Regions from separate parts of the Vibrio sp. TRT 29B02 genome, predicted to be linked through region 1. Evidence: predicted binding sites of a transcription regulator. Region 1 holds the regulator's gene; each other region holds the start of a gene.
What was found. The regulator PurR, encoded in region 1, represses purine synthesis genes. The targets are predictions, from matches to a motif close to TNANGNAAACGTTTNCNTNA.

Region 1 (5,176 bases):
CCCTTGTCTGATATGAGCGATACCCTGTTATTCCACAAAACGTTTGCCCACCCTACTAGTGACGAGTGGGTTGTCTTTGTGCATGGTGCTGGGGGAAGTTCATCGATTTGGTTTAAACAAATCAAAGCGTACAGGGAGCATTTCAATCTATTGTTGATTGATCTTCGCGGTCATGGCAAATCGAATCAGTTGCTCAAAGAGCTGATTGCAAACCGCTATACCTTCAAAGCCGTGACCATGGATATTCTCAAGGTACTTGATCACCTAAAGATTCGTTCAGCCCATTTTGTGGGTATGTCGTTGGGTACCATTATTGTTCGTAATATCGCAGAGTTATCGACGGACAGAGTGAAGTCAATGGTGCTGGGAGGCGCTGTAACGCGTCTTAATACACGCTCTCAAGTGTTGGTCAAACTAGGTAACCTTTGTAAGCACATTGTTCCTTACATGTGGTTATACAGCCTTTTTGCCTATATCGTGATGCCTCAACGTACGCAAAAAGAATCACGTCACTTATTTATCCGTGAAGCCAAAAAGTTATGCCAAAAAGAGTTCAAGCGTTGGTTTATTCTTACTGCTGAAGTTAATCCGTTGATGCGATACTTCAAGGATCGTGAGTTACCCATCCCAACGCTATACTTGATGGGCGAGCGTGACTACATGTTCATTCAACCGGTTAAAGAGATGGTTGCCGCTCACCGTAAAAGCCAATTACTTGAAATCGCTGATTGTGGTCACGTCTGTAATGTTGAAAGGCCTGATGAATTTAACCAACACTCGATAGCCTTTATTCAGCAGCAAATCGAAGCCAAATAGAGTTAGGGCATACAGGCGCCGCACTTCCAGCACAAACCGAATTGAGCTTCGTTTTGTTCACTACACTCACTACACCGCCAGCTTACTCCTCTTTCAGCACGCTTAAAATCGGCAATGATTGCTTGTGCTTGAGCGAGTTGTTGAACATCGAATAGCCAAATATACGGTTCACTGTTCTCACCAAAAGGGAGCTCTCCCTGTAAACCGAATAAACCTTCGCCCCGCACCTCACAAAGGATTTGCTGTGATTTCAATAACTCACAAACGATATGTGCTTCAGGTGGTGTTGTCGCTGAGTAGAGACGCATTACACGTTTCCGTTTGATGCTGAAGGCGTCGATTTGAGTTTGGCCATTATCCACTTAGCGACAACAGGGAAAAGACCTAATAAGGCAAAGGAAGCCAACACACTTGGAGAAACGATACCGGATAAGTGTTCAATCTGCGCCAACTGGGTACCCGCGTTGAGGTATACCGCTGTGCCTGGCAACATACCTAACTGGCTCACCAAGTAGAATCGTAAAGTCGTAATCGGTGTTAGCCCCATCAATAGGTTGATCAAAAAGAACGGAAAAACAGGAATTAGACGTAACGAGAATAGATAAAATGATCCGTCACGTTCAACGCCTTGGTTGATTGATGACAACTTGTCACCAAACTTCGTTTGAACCCAGTCTCTAAGAAGATAGCGGCTGCTTAAAAAAGCCAGAGTTGCGCCAATGGTACTGGCAAAAGAGACAAGGACTAAGCTTGTCCAAAAACCGAATAGGGCAGCTCCCAATAGTGTGACCACAGCAGCACCCGGAACAGAAAAGGCGGTGATGGTGACATAGGCCAAGAAATAGCTAGCGGCCGCGACAACGAAGTTATCTGCGATAAATAGAGCGAGCTCGGCTTGCTGAGCTTTAGCGTTTTCCAGAGTGAGATACTGTCCAAAATTAAGGGCTAGCAATACAACAACAAGGATGAACACAACGCCCAAAATCAGTTTTTTACTCATACAACATCTCCATCAAACATCAAAGCTAGCGAAATTAAAGTGTTAATAGACTAGAAAGGGAAAGCAAGCAGTAAATTTCACAAATAAGAAAAAAGTCAGCACTAAGGCTGACTCTTTATTGATTCGATAACTTATCTGTTAGTGATGGCTAAGCTCGTTGAGCAGCTCTTGGCGTCGATTTTGAGGAATGACGGACCAGTGAGTGCCATTGATCGCACCTTCTAATGCCCAAAGTAGCTCGATGTTAACGTCAGAAGAGTGAGTAGACTGAATGGCTTTGAATGCGTTAACTGAGCCGGTTTCTTCAAGGTTTTCGACACTTTCGATACCTGCTTTATTGAGCATACGCTCAGTAGCTAATCGTAAGTTCGGTAAATCTTTGAGGCGACTTGGTTTCGCTTGCGATTGAGTTTTCTTCTCGTTGTTTGCCGCATCAAGTGCAAGCTTGGCGAGTTCTAAGGTTTTATTGGTATCTGAACTCCAGTCATGACACAAGGCGTAGTATTTCGTTACAACGGGAAATCCGCGTTTTTTATAAACGTAAGGCTCGAGTCCTTGAGATTTAAATTGTTTAGCCAGTTCTGCGTCTGCACGAACGTGAAGTTTATCGTTGACCACGAGTGCGAACATCGTGTCATCAGCAAAAATGCCAAAGCCACCAAACATTGAACGAGACTTGATGTAGCCAAGTTGCTCAAATAATCGCATTGAGTCTTTTAGTATTGGTTTATCCATGCTGTTTATTCTCGGTGTATAGTTATACGCCACCAGTTCAGGTCCGAGAGATTAGCAAAATAATGCAGGTACTTTGTAAGTAAGGCGTCATACAACCGTTAGTAATTCGTGTATGACAAGTGCATATTTACCATCGGCAACCCCGCTACCAGACATATCATGTTTAAGGCCGGAGGCTTTGCGTCCCACCCTTTCGGAGTGGTTTGCCCTGTTCGTGGCATTGTTCGAACATTTAGAGCATAAATAAAATATGCGTAGGACATCACGCCGAAATGGAATAAGTGTGATCTTGGTTCAGTAAAAAGAGGTGAATTATCCGCTTAGCCAATAATGTGCTACCGGCTAAGCGAACGATTTGAACTATTTGTTCAAATCAAGGACGGTATTTCGTTCAACAATCTCAGGGTGCATTTCAAAAATACGCTTCTCATGCTCTTTATCTTTGATCCGCTCAAGCAAGATTTCGAATGCGTTTTTACCAACACGACGTTTTGGTTGGTGGACAGTTGTTAATGGTGGAGAGAAGTACTCAGCCAGCTCAATATTGTCATAGCCGATGACTGACATATCTTCAGGAATTCGAATGCCTTTTTGCTGTAGACGGCTCATCAAACCCAATGCCATTGTGTCGTTGAAACAAAACACAGCACTTGGCTTGTTATCCATCGCTGCAATTTTGTCTGCGGCGAGTACGGCGGTATCACACTCGAAGTTGCCTTCAAGAATCCAATCTTCATTCACCGAAAGTTCTGCTTCACTCATCGCGCGTTTGAAACCACGAATACGCTCCTGACAGGCGGCTTTTTCAAAGTGACCACTTAGACAGGCAATATCTTTATGACCACGTTCGATCAGATATTTTGTTGCTAGGTAGCCGCCTTCTTCTGAGTTATCAATGATCTTGTCCGCTTGCGAGCTTTCAGGACCCCAGTCCATAACGACTTTAGGGATATCTTTATGGCGATCGAGCATTTCGCTCAGCTCTTCAGTAAGGTCTGAACACATGACTAAGATGCCGTCTACGCGCTTCTCTGCCAACATGCGGATGTAGTCGCGTTGTTTCTCGTAGATGCCACCAGTATTACACAAGATAAGCGTGTAGCCCTGACGGTAGCAGTAGCTTTCTACGCCATCAATCACTTCTGAAAAGAATAGGTTTGTTGATTGGGTGACCAACATACCGATTGTACGAGTCGTGTTACATTTCAAGCTACGCGCAACAGCACTTGGCGCATAGTTTAACTCGTTCACCGCTTCCATTACTTTTTCTTGAGTAGCTTCAGCAACAAAGCGTGTTTTATTAATTACGTGAGACACAGTGGTTGTTGAAACACCGGCTAGGCGAGCAACATCTTTAATAGTGGCCATAAGGTTTTGTCCTGTCGATGACTGCCAAGCAAATATATTCAAGTGTAGAATAAAATAGTCTGGCAGAAAGTATCAGAAACACAAAAACCGCCCTTATTTAGCGGTTTGTATTTGAATCGTTCATTTTTATCGTTTGCGGTCACGATTCTAGACCGCAAACTCTCAGAGAGCAAACAAAAAACGTCAAAGTTGTAGGTTTGAGCTCACAATGTGCGTTTTTTTACTCGCCTGCAAGATAGCTGCAATCTAGCTCTAAGAAAGCGCTAGTAAGGCTGGCGATTGCAGAGTAAAAGCCGAAGTCATCGAGTGTCTGACACTTGGCTGAAAATTTCGGAACCCAACTCAATAGGTGTTGCTGAATAAACGCTTCTTGCTCTTTTAACGCATCTTCTAAATGACGTTCTTGTTCCAACTCATTTGAGCGAATAATAAGATTGCCAAGAAAGTCGAGTTCGATTGCAAGATGGTCGGCTGGCTCGTTTAGATCTTTTTCAACTGCAACCCCATGTTTCGCCATGAGCTCTTCCATCTCTTTAGCTGGCGTGTCGTTGAGTAATCCCGATTGACCAATGTACATAGAGGCATAAGGAAGGGCAGAGTCTCTATCTGACTTTAAAAATAGATCACAGAAATCTGCGGCGAGTTCCAATTGAGCATCTTCACGATCCATCAAGCGATTGAGCGCATCAGTGACACGGTCAATTGCAGGTTTTAAAGCGGCATTTTCACCCAAACCAGTCAAAAACGCGCGGATTTCAGCGGAATGATACTGCGCGATATTTTCCTCAGTAAGCTCATTGGCAAACAGGCTTGATAGCCACCAGTAAATCTCGGCACGTTTCTCATTAAATGCTTTAATTTCTTGCATTAGGTTCAACTCCTAAAATAACTATCTACTAGTTTAACCAATAGAAATGAATAGGGATAACGGCTTGTGTGATAAGTTACCATCAATTATGAATGAATGTTAATGAGTGGGTGACTTTTGTCTTGAATCAAGAAAAAATCATCTTTCTTAGTTTTAAAGTGATAATTACTAGAAATGTTACTATTTATGAATAGAATACAATTTTAGAGCAATTCCCAATGTAAATTAAGTGGTGTAGATGAGCTATCATGTACTAGTTGTAGAAGATGACGCAGTCACGCGTAGCAAACTCGTTGGTTACTTTAAGAACGAAGGTTATAACGTGAGTGAGGCTGAAAGCGGCGAGCAGATGCGTCATACGCTACAAAACAATGCGATTGATTTGGTGA
Region 2 (5,176 bases), on a different contig from region 1:
ACACTGTTCTCTTAGGACGAAATGGCTCTGACTACTCTGCAACCGTGATTGGTGCTCTCGCGGAAGCAAACCGTGTCACTATCTGGAGCGATGTTGCGGGTGTATATAGCGCAGATCCAAGATTGGTCTCCGACGCCTGTCTCTTACCACTATTACGCTTAGACGAAGCAAGCGAGTTGGCACGACTAGCAGCGCCAGTTCTCCACAGCAGAACCTTACAACCTGTCGCTCAAAGCTCGATGGATTTGCACCTTCGCTGTAGCTATCAGCCAGAGTCGGGGTCAACTCGTATTGAACGTGTATTGGCATCAGGAAGAGGGGCTAAAATCATTTCATCTCTCGATGAAGTGCTATTGATCGAACTTTACTTCTCTTCTCGACATGATTTCCAACGTATTGAAAATGAGGTACTTGCTAGCCTCAAACGTGCCCAGCTTGAACCTCTTACCTACGAGGTTCAACCAGACCAACACTCTATACGCTTAGCGTATACCAGCGAAATTGTTGGCGGTGCTTTAGAGCATTTACAAGACGCAGCGTTTGAAGCGGAAATCAAACTAAAAGAAGGTTACTCGATGGTCGCCGCCGTTGGTGCCGGTGTGACAAAGAATGCCAACCATTGTTATGGTTTCTACCAACAGCTAAAGAACTCGCCAGTTGAGTTTATCTCTGAATCCTTATCAGGCCTTAGCCTTGTTGCAGTGCTACGTAAGGCAAACACTAAACTACTGGTCAAATCGATTCACAGTCAGCTTTTCCAAGCGCAAAAACGAGTCGCTATTGCACTGTGTGGCAAAGGCAATATCGGCTCCAGTTGGCTGGCACTATTCTCCGAACAGAAAACTGAGCTAGAAAAACGCCATGGAATGAACTTTGAGTTAGTTGCTGCTATCGATAGCCAGACTTATTGGTTTAACCCAAATGGCATTGATGCAGCCCAAGTCGCAACTCATTTTGATGAAGAAGCGATCAGTCACGAGGGCAGTGATTGGATTAAGGTGCTCGGTTCCATTCAAGGCTATGATGACCTTGTCATCTTAGATGTCACCGCAAGTAAGACGCTAGCAGAACGCTACTTAGAGATCGCAGAGCAAGGGATGCATTTGATCTCTGCAAATAAGGTAGCAGGGTCCGCTTCCAGCGAATACTACCATCAAGTACAAGAGGCATTTGCCAAGATCAACCGTCACTGGCTTTACAATGCTACCGTTGGTGCAGGATTACCGATCAATCACACCGTTAGAGACTTACGTGAAAGTGGTGACGACATCCTTGCGCTGTCTGGCATTTTTTCAGGCACGCTCTCTTGGCTTTTCCAACAGTACGATGGCAGCGTACCATTTGCAGAGCTCGTCGATCTGGCATGGCAGCAAGGATTAACTGAACCCGATCCTCGCCACGATCTCGATGGCTCAGACGTCATGCGCAAACTGGTTATTCTTGCGCGTGAATCAGGGCTTGTCATTGAGCCAGAATCAGTAAAAGTCGAAAGTCTCGTGCCTCTAGAGCTCACAGGTCTAACTATCGATGAGTTTTTTGATCAAAGCCAGTTACTCAGTGAACTGCTGGCTGAACGTCTTAAAAAGGCACAAAGAGAAGATAAAGTACTGCGCTATGTTGCTCGACTTGAGAAAAACGGCACTGCAACCGTCGGCGTTGAGGCACTCAACAAAGAGCATGCGTTAGCTAATCTACTCCCTTGTGACAACATCTTCGCCATTGAAAGTAAATGGTATAAAGACAACCCATTGGTAATACGTGGACCAGGAGCAGGCCGAGAGGTCACCGCTGGCGCAATTCAATCCGACCTAAATCTACTATCCAGTTTACTTTAACCTCTAGGGCGCTAAATGATTTAGCGCCCTTGCTCTATCTCAAATAGCAAACAAAATCATGGGTTGCCAATCAACTTGAAACCCGCTCATAATCAACTTGAGAAAAATTCATAATTACAGAGTTGACATTAAATCGTATTCAATTCATTCTGTAGACATATAGACGTCTAAACGTCGATTGGGAATTATGAGTTTTTTGGCATGGATGGCCATTGGGAGAGAGTAAGATGGGATACACACACGCTAGTCATATCGACGCCTTAAATCAGAATGTCGCTGAGCTTTCTGACAACATCAATGTTTCATTTGAATTTTTTCCACCTAGCAGTGAAAAAATGGAAGAAACACTGTGGAATTCTGTACACCGTCTAAAAAATCTTAAGCCAAAATTTGTCTCTGTGACTTACGGTGCAAACTCAGGTGAACGCGATAGAACTCACTCCATCATTAAAGAGATTAAGGCAGAAACTGGCTTAGTCGCAGCTCCACACCTAACGTGTATTGACGCCTCTCGCGAAGAACTGATCCAAATTGCAGATGACTACTGGGCGAACGGCATTCACAACATCGTGGCCCTTCGTGGTGACATCCCACCGGGTGGTGGTAAACCTGAAATGTATGCTTCTGATTTAGTCGAGTTGTTAAAAGCTCGCCATGACTTCGACATTTCAGTCGCGGCATTCCCAGAAGTACACCCTGAAGCAAAGAGTGCTCAGGCGGATCTTCTCAACCTAAAACGCAAAGTTGATGCTGGTGCGAACCGCGCTATTACGCAATTCTTTTTTGATGTTGAGAGCTACCTGCGTTTTCGTGACCGCTGTGTGGCAGCGGGTATCGACGTAGAGATTGTACCGGGCATTTTACCTGTTTCCAACTTCAAGCAAGCTTCTCGCTTTGCAGCACAGAATGCAGTGAAAGTGCCTGGTTGGATGAAAAAGCAGTTTGAAGGGCTAGATGATGACCCAACAACTCGCCAGCTTGTCGGCGCCAGCCACGCAATTGATATGGTTCGAATCCTAAGTCGTGAAGGCGTTAAAGATTTCCACTTCTACACGCTAAATCGTGCAGAAATGACGTATGCACTGTGCCATACACTTGGCGTACGTCCTCAAGGCTAACCAGAGCCAAACTCTCATTCCCATGGCCGATAACCTTATCGGCCTTTATTTTTTCGCTCGATACAAAAAAGGCTGAACATCAAGTCCAGCCTGCTACGAAAAATATAGGTTCTATCCTATTACTCTACATCGTCCATTTTACCAAGTAGGTTGCGGATGCGCTCCTGCCACGCTGAATGCTCTTGCTGCATTTGCTGCGCTTTGTGTTCTAGCTCTTCACGACTGCTACGTAGTTCGTTTGCTTCTGTCGCAAGTTTCTCTTTCTCTTCTTTAAGCTCTTCTACTTCCATTTGCAGAAGGGCAATAGTATCAACTGCAGTTTGGATTTTTGCTTCTAGCTGTTCTAATACTTCAAAAGACATCTTGGCCTACCTATTTGTTATTCGGGGAAAGGTTTTGGTCATCGATGATCCAAACCCGTTTTGTTCCATTCTACTCAGCCGAGCGCTGATAGACACGCCCTATCTTGGATATTTTTCATCATTCGCTTAAAAAAACAGCGCAAATTGACAATAGCTTTACATCTGAGTCAAAAGCGACGAAATGTGCTCTATTTAAGCGACTAAATTGATCCTGTTCAATGACCTTATAGGCAAAAAAGCAAACGTTTCCTTTTTGATATGGTAAAATCCTGCCGTTTTTGTTTTTTCTCTTTATCCTTTACTTGGAGTCATCATGAAACGCGATTTAGCAATGGCATTTTCTCGAGTTACCGAGGGTGCAGCACTGGCAGGCTACAAATGGCTTGGCCGTGGCGATAAGAATGCAGCCGACGGTGCCGCTGTAGAAGTAATGCGTAGCTTACTCAACAAAACTGAGATCAGTGGCGAAATCGTTATCGGCGAAGGCGAGATCGATGATGCTCCTATGCTCTACATCGGTGAAAATGTCGGCCTAGGTGGCGACGAAGTCGATATCGCGGTAGACCCTATCGAAGGCACTCGCATGACGGCGATGGGCCAATCTAACGCATTAGCGGTACTCGCTGCTGGCGAAAAGGGAAGCTTTTTAAAAGCACCTGATATGTATATGGAAAAGCTCGTTGTAGGTCCAGGCGCAAAAGGTTGCATCGACTTACACAAGCCACTAAAAGAAAACCTAGAGAACGTCGCACAAGCGCTTGGTAAAAGCCTAGATACTCTAGTTGTAATTACGCTAGCTAAGCCTCGTCACGATGGCGTTATCGATGAAATGCAGGCAATGGGTGTGCGTGTATTTGCCGTCCCTGATGGTGATGTGGCAGCATCGATTCTTACATGTATGCCAGACAGTGAAGTAGACGTCATGTACTGCATTGGTGGTGCACCTGAAGGGGTAGTATCTGCCGCAGTGATCCGTGCACTAGACGGCGACATGCATGGTCGTCTACTGCCTCGCCATGAAGTGAAAGGGGATACAGAAGAAAACCGCATTTATGGCGCAGCAGAGCTTAAACGCTGTGAAGAAATGGGCGTCGAGGCGAATGTAGTACTCACTATGGAAGATATGGCTCGCAGCGACAATGTCGTGTTCTCAGCAACTGGTATCACTAAAGGTGATCTTCTAGAAGGCATTACACGCCAAGGTAATATCGCGACAACGGAGACGCTATTAATCCGTGGCCGCTGTCGTACTATCCGTCGAATTAAATCTATCCACTATCTAGAACGCAAAGATGCTGAAGTGAGAGATATTATTCTTTAAGCGAGAAGCGAGAAGCGAGAAAAGATCGGAGGGTTGGCGTGAAAGCGTCAACCCTTTTTGTTTGGAGCGAATAACTAGAATATTAGTGCCATCTCAAAGCGCGTAATCCACAGCCCGTACCCGATTTCCACACCTGAAGCACTCCTGCTCCCTAATACACAAAAAGCCCGTGGCGTAAGCGACGGGCTTTTAAAACAACCAAAGCCTAGCGTCAGGCTCGGCTATGTGAATAAGAGATGGACGGTCGGGACGGCAAGCCATCGACATGCCTTGGTCGATGAGAAACATACTCGGATAAAAACAAAAAGACCCCAGCATTTCTGCTGGGGTCTGGAATAAGTGGCGGAGCGGACGGGACTCGAACCCGCGACCCCCGGCGTGACAGGCCGGTATTCTAACCAACTGAACTACCGCTCCGCACTGGTTAGACTCTTGAGTCTAAGTTTTTGCCTTTAGATTTTTCTAAAATCTAAAAACGAAATGTAAGCCTGGCGATGTCCTACTCTCACATGGGGAAGCCCCACACTACCATCGGCGCTA
Region 3 (5,176 bases), on a different contig from region 1:
GAATAAAATTATATTCGGACTGTTAGATTCTGTTGCTCAAGGAGGGCAATGTGAAAAAACTAATGTCAGTCGCTCTAGGGGTCACGCTCGCCTCATCGGTTTTTGCTAATGAAGTGAGCTTTGAGGAATACGTTGAAGGTTTAAAAGTTGAGGCTCGCCAAAACGGTATTTCTGAGGCGGTTATTGAGCAAGCGTTCGATAATGTCACCCACAAACCGCGTGCGGTGAAAGCCGATAAGAATCAGCCTGAGAAGAAGCTCACCCTAGATGAGTATATTCCACGCGCAGTGCCCGATTGGAAAGTAAAACAAGCTAAAGAGCTCTACAAAGAGCACTATGCTGAGCTGAGTCGCATTGGTGAAGAGTACGGCGTTCAGCCACGGTTTATCGTTGCACTATGGGGCGTAGAAAGTAACTTTGGTCGTTTTACGGGTAATTACCCTGTGATTGATGCGCTGTCGACGATGGCTTATGACGGTCGTCGTGAGGACTTTTTCCGTAAAGAGACCATGGCGGCGTTGCAAATCCTTGAGCAGGGTCATATTGCCGTTGAGGACTTTAAAGGTTCTTGGGCTGGCGCGATGGGGCAATGTCAGTTCATGCCAAGTTCGTTCCTATCTTTTGCCGCTGACGGTAATGGGGATGGCAAGAAGGACATTTGGAACACCGAAGCGGATGTGTTCGCTTCCGCCGCTAACTATTTAAGTCAGTCAGGTTGGAACGACACTTACACTTGGGGGCGTCAGGTAAAACTGCCAAAGGGTTTCGACATGAACCTAGAGGGACGTGTCGAGGGTAAAGAGAAAACCTTAGCGCAGTGGAATCAACTTGGTATCACACGTTACGATGGAAGCGCATTGCCACAAGTGAATGTCAATGCGTGGTTGACGGCACCAGACAATGCCAACGGCCGAGTCTATCTGGTTTACAACAACTACAATGTATTGATGAAGTGGAATCGCTCTTATTACTTTGCACTTGCTGTTAGTCATTTAGCGGACAGAATTACACTGTAGAGAATCAATTTGTTAGCAAAGGAGCTTATAGAGCTCCTTTTTCTTTTGGAGTTATTTCCAAATACGGCTTCCGAGCCTTTAAGGAGGTAAGGGCTGACGCCAAGCACCGACCCTTCAAACTTTCTCCAGTTCTACGCTATTTCTTCTTGGTATGGAACTGCTCACACGCCAGCATGGTGTTTTCGATTAGGCTTGCCACTGTCATTGGTCCCACACCACCAGGTACAGGTGTAATGAAGCTCGCTTTTTCTCTTGCTTTATCGTACTCGACGTCACCGACCAGTTTTCCTGATTCAAGACGGTTAATACCCACATCGACCACGATAGCACCCTCTTTGATCCAGTTACCTGGGATAAAGTTAGGTTTACCTACTGCGACTACAACCACATCAGCCTGGCGAACGTGGCTCTCAAGATCCTTAGTAAAGCGATGACACGTTGTTGTTGTACAACCTGCTAGCAACAACTCAAGAGTCATTGGACGGCCAACAATATTTGATGCACCTACGATAACGGCATGCTTACCACGTAGTTCGACATTGTAGCGGTCTAGTAGAGTAATGATCCCTTTTGGCGTACAAGAGCGAAGCTTAGGGATGCGTTGAGCTAGGCGACCAACGTTGTAAGGGTGGAAACCATCAACGTCTTTTTCTGGGTGGATGCGCTCTAGCACATGAGTGGCGTCGATACCCGCAGGAAGGGGTAATTGAACCAAAATACCATCTATCTGAGCATCTTCGTTAAGCTCATCAATCAACGCAAGCAGTTCTTGCTCGGTTGTGGTCGCTGGAAGGTCAAATGATTTGGAAACAAAACCGACTTCTTCACAAGCACGGCGTTTACTTCCGACATAAACCTGTGACGCAGGATCTTCACCAACGAGCACAACAGCAAGGCCTGGTGCACGAAGACCCGCCTCTTTACGAGCTTTAACACGTGCTGCAACTTCTGAACGAACAGTTTGTGAAATAAGAGTTCCATCGATATTTTGAGCTGTCATGACTTTCCTTAAGAAATGAATGGCGACGTATTTGCAGCGCATTGTCGCAAATTATTTGACGAACATCTATAAGCAAACGTTTGCTTTGTGGTGATTTTAATCAAATAAGAGTTCAGTGGCCTTTTTTTAGTCATTCAGATCAGAATGTTAAGAAAAGCTCTTGTTTTAACGCCTCGAACTCGTATAATCCTGTCCCTGTAGCGCGCCCTTAGCTCAGCTGGATAGAGCACGTCCCTTCTAAGGATGTGGTCGTAGGTTCGAATCCTACAGGGCGTGCCATTTATTCAGAAGCCCCGATAACTCGATGAGTTATCGGGGCTTTGTCGTTTCTGTGGTGCTGGTGGATCGTTACATACGCAACCTATATTCTGCGCTATTTCAACCGATTTAATATGCTCTCTGTACATAAGCTGTGCTTTTCGGTAGCATGTCGCTCCTCTGACGTTTCCGTCTTGGCCAAGTTCGAACCGAGTACCTACCTTTAGTGAACCATGCGCAGTATCCATACTAAAATTAAACCTGAATTTGAGCCGCTATTAGCAGAACTTGCTCTTCACGCTTTACTTCATTTGCGCACTAATCATACCGCAGTGTCTTTGGCGAGAAAGCCACGTTCCGATGTGAACGATATTCTTTCTGCTTGGCTTAACAAAGCTGCAAATAGCAAGAAATACAAACCCTTCAAGAAGAAAGTGCGCTCGTTAGTCAGCCATGCTCGCTCACAGCGCTTAGATATGGAAGGGATGCTTGGGAATTTACTCCCGCCGGTAGAAGGGGACGAGTTACCTCATCTCGACAGTTTTTTGCTGTTGGTTAACACCTTAGAGAGGGAGTTAAACACCACAGTGTTGGTTTCAAGTCCTCAAGAGGTGGATCTAAAACATAACCCGAAAGGCTGTTTGCTGTGTGTGCTTTCTACGGATCTCAACGCTCATTTCAACAATCGTAATCGCTTGGTTGCGGATATTTCTATGTTGTTTCGTGGGACTCACGGTGAAAAGCATGCCTTTATGCGTACGATTTATTCGTCATCCTTATTTGAGCATAAAGTCGAATTTGAAGATGGTGACTTTGTACGTATCTCTTTGAGCTTACAAAAATAAAAAAAGTGGCACATGGCCACTTTTTTATGATTTGCTTCATTACGCGAGTTTGAACTCTTGTAACTGCTCGTTGACTTCGTTCACCTCTTCTCGATAGCTCGCCACAATATCGTTCATTGTGTCAGCGAGATGCCCCGTAGTCTGAGCAATTTCAGTGAGAACATCGACATCCTGATCGACCGCTTCACTCGCTTTAGATTGTTCGACAGTTGAGTTAGCAATACTGGTGATATGTTGATTCACCGTCTCAATCAATGTTTCTAGCTGAGAGACGCTGTTGTTTACCTCAGACACGGAATTAAAGGTAGAGTCTGTGGCTTCACGGCTCTTATGCATGTTGCTCACTGCTGTTTGAGTGTTGTTGGTGATATTTCCAAGCAGTTGAGAAATATGCTCCGTCGCCTCTTTACTGCGCTGAGCAAGATCTCTGACTTCGGATGATACCACTGCAAACCCACGGCCGTGTTCACCTGCACGAGCCGCTTCAATCGCTGCGTTGAGTGCGAGTAAATTGGTTTGCTCCGAGATGCCATTAATAGTATCAACAATCTTGCTCACGCTTTGGGCATCTTGCTCAAGCTGAAGCATACAGCTTTGCGTTTGTTCAATCTGGCTAACCAACGCTTTTACAATATCGTACGAAGCTTGGCTCTGTTGTTGGCAAGTCAGGACTTTGTTGGTCATCTGCTCGGTCTCTTCAAGAGCACGCTCAGAGGATGCTGCAATTTCTAGACTCGACTGAGATAACTCGGTCATAGCGGTGGCAATGTTACTGCATTTATCCGCTGTCGCTCGGCTGCTGTCTCCTAAGTCGTCGGCGCCTTTCACCATTTGTGCCAGTCTTTCGTTACTGTGGCTATTGCTATCGGTGACTTGAAGCAGCAAGCTCTTGATACTTGAGACTAGTCCGTTAACACTGAACGATATTTGTGACAGTTCGTTTTTACCTTCGGAGTTGAGTACCACGCTTAAGTTGTTGGTTTCTGACATATGTGCCAATTCAGAGGTCAGTTCACCAACGCGGGATTTAAGGCTTGAAAGACTAATGACCAAACCACCGATAAGAATGATACTTAAACAGAGTGTCGATGCGATCATTACGCTCATCTGCCACATTGCAGCATCAGCCTGCTGAGTTACAATGGTGGTCATTTTTTCCACTAGGTTATTGCGGATTTGATTGACCAATTTAATGCGTTCAGTCGCCGCGCCAAACCATGCTAACGCCGATGGGCCTTGCAGATTGTCTAGGCTATTTTTTTGCGCCAAATACTGCTCTTGGATCTCTTCAACTTGTTTCCAAATCGGATTTTGCTTCGCGTCATTAAACAGGGTTAAGTATTCGCTAGGCATGGTTAACATTGCGGCTCTTTCACTGTACTTACCCGAGTTAAGATAGTTTTCAATCGCCGTGTATTGACCTTGTGACGATTGCTTACGTGCGAATGCACCATTTAGAGCCCCGCGGACTTGTCCAGCTCTCTCTTTAATGGTCATGATAGAAGTCAGCGAGTTACCTAATCTAATGGTTTCAGAGTTCGCAACACCTGAGATAAGTAGTGTTGCATTGTCAATCGCAAGTTGGTTGAGATTCGAATAGTAGGCGAAAGGTGATCTTTGAGGAGATAAACGATCGACTTGGCTGCGAATATCATTGATCTGAGAAAGCTCGGAAAGGACAGATTGCTTAAGTTTGGTGGCTAGGTCAGTCGAGATATATTGTGGGTTAAAGGCTTTAAACGCGGAAATATGTTTATCTGCCGAGGTTCGTTGCTCTTTAAGTTTGGCGACTTGCTCAGATGCGCCTTTACTGCCTAATACACCAGCTGTCAGTCCACGTTCTACAGCAAGATTGTGGGCCAAGTTATCGTACAGCAATGTCAGCTGAATGATTTCTTTGTCTTTGTTTGCTTGTTCTACCGTTGCCTTTTGATTGAGTGAAAGCTCTACAGCCATCGACAATGCAAGGAGCAGCGGGATAACCGCTAGAGCAGTAAATATATGATGAAGCGAGAATTTTTTCAAAAATGCTGTCATCATGGCCTCCTGACTAAATA

Region 2: a site for PurR is predicted at 3,550-3,569, ahead of glpX (class II fructose-bisphosphatase). Genes of this name have one in related genera too.
Region 3: a site for PurR is predicted at 2,085-2,104, ahead of folD (bifunctional methylenetetrahydrofolate dehydrogenase/methenyltetrahydrofolate cyclohydrolase FolD). Genes of this name have one in related genera too.

What each region holds. Positions count from the first base shown of each region.
Region 1 covers NZ_JBNJOJ010000008.1:107,178-112,353, reverse strand. The annotation lists gene ACQEXT_RS07050 (alpha/beta fold hydrolase) at 13-816, shown strand; gene ACQEXT_RS07045 (putative signal transducing protein) at 819-1,124, opposite strand; gene ACQEXT_RS07040 (TVP38/TMEM64 family protein) at 1,124-1,816, opposite strand; gene ACQEXT_RS07035 (TfoX/Sxy family DNA transformation protein) at 1,955-2,551, opposite strand; cyclic di-GMP riboswitch class I at 2,684-2,769, opposite strand; gene purR (HTH-type transcriptional repressor PurR) at 2,912-3,919, opposite strand; gene torD (molecular chaperone TorD) at 4,140-4,787, opposite strand; gene torR (two-component system response regulator TorR) at 5,026-5,176, shown strand, end outside.
Region 2 covers NZ_JBNJOJ010000026.1:64,258-69,433, forward strand. The annotation lists gene ACQEXT_RS15765 (bifunctional aspartate kinase/homoserine dehydrogenase II) at 1-1,835, shown strand, start outside; gene metF (methylenetetrahydrofolate reductase) at 2,063-2,953, shown strand; gene zapB (cell division protein ZapB) at 3,073-3,315, opposite strand; gene glpX (class II fructose-bisphosphatase) at 3,629-4,636, shown strand; tRNA gene ACQEXT_RS15785 (tRNA-Asp) at 4,977-5,053, opposite strand; rRNA gene rrf (5S ribosomal RNA) at 5,123-5,176, opposite strand, start outside.
Region 3 covers NZ_JBNJOJ010000037.1:27,514-32,689, reverse strand. The annotation lists gene ACQEXT_RS18670 (YcgL domain-containing protein) at 1-6, shown strand, start outside; gene ACQEXT_RS18665 (lytic murein transglycosylase) at 51-1,016, shown strand; gene folD (bifunctional methylenetetrahydrofolate dehydrogenase/methenyltetrahydrofolate cyclohydrolase FolD) at 1,153-2,016, opposite strand; tRNA gene ACQEXT_RS18655 (tRNA-Arg) at 2,219-2,295, shown strand; gene ACQEXT_RS18650 (DUF2913 family protein) at 2,508-3,119, shown strand; gene ACQEXT_RS18645 (methyl-accepting chemotaxis protein) at 3,159-5,156, opposite strand.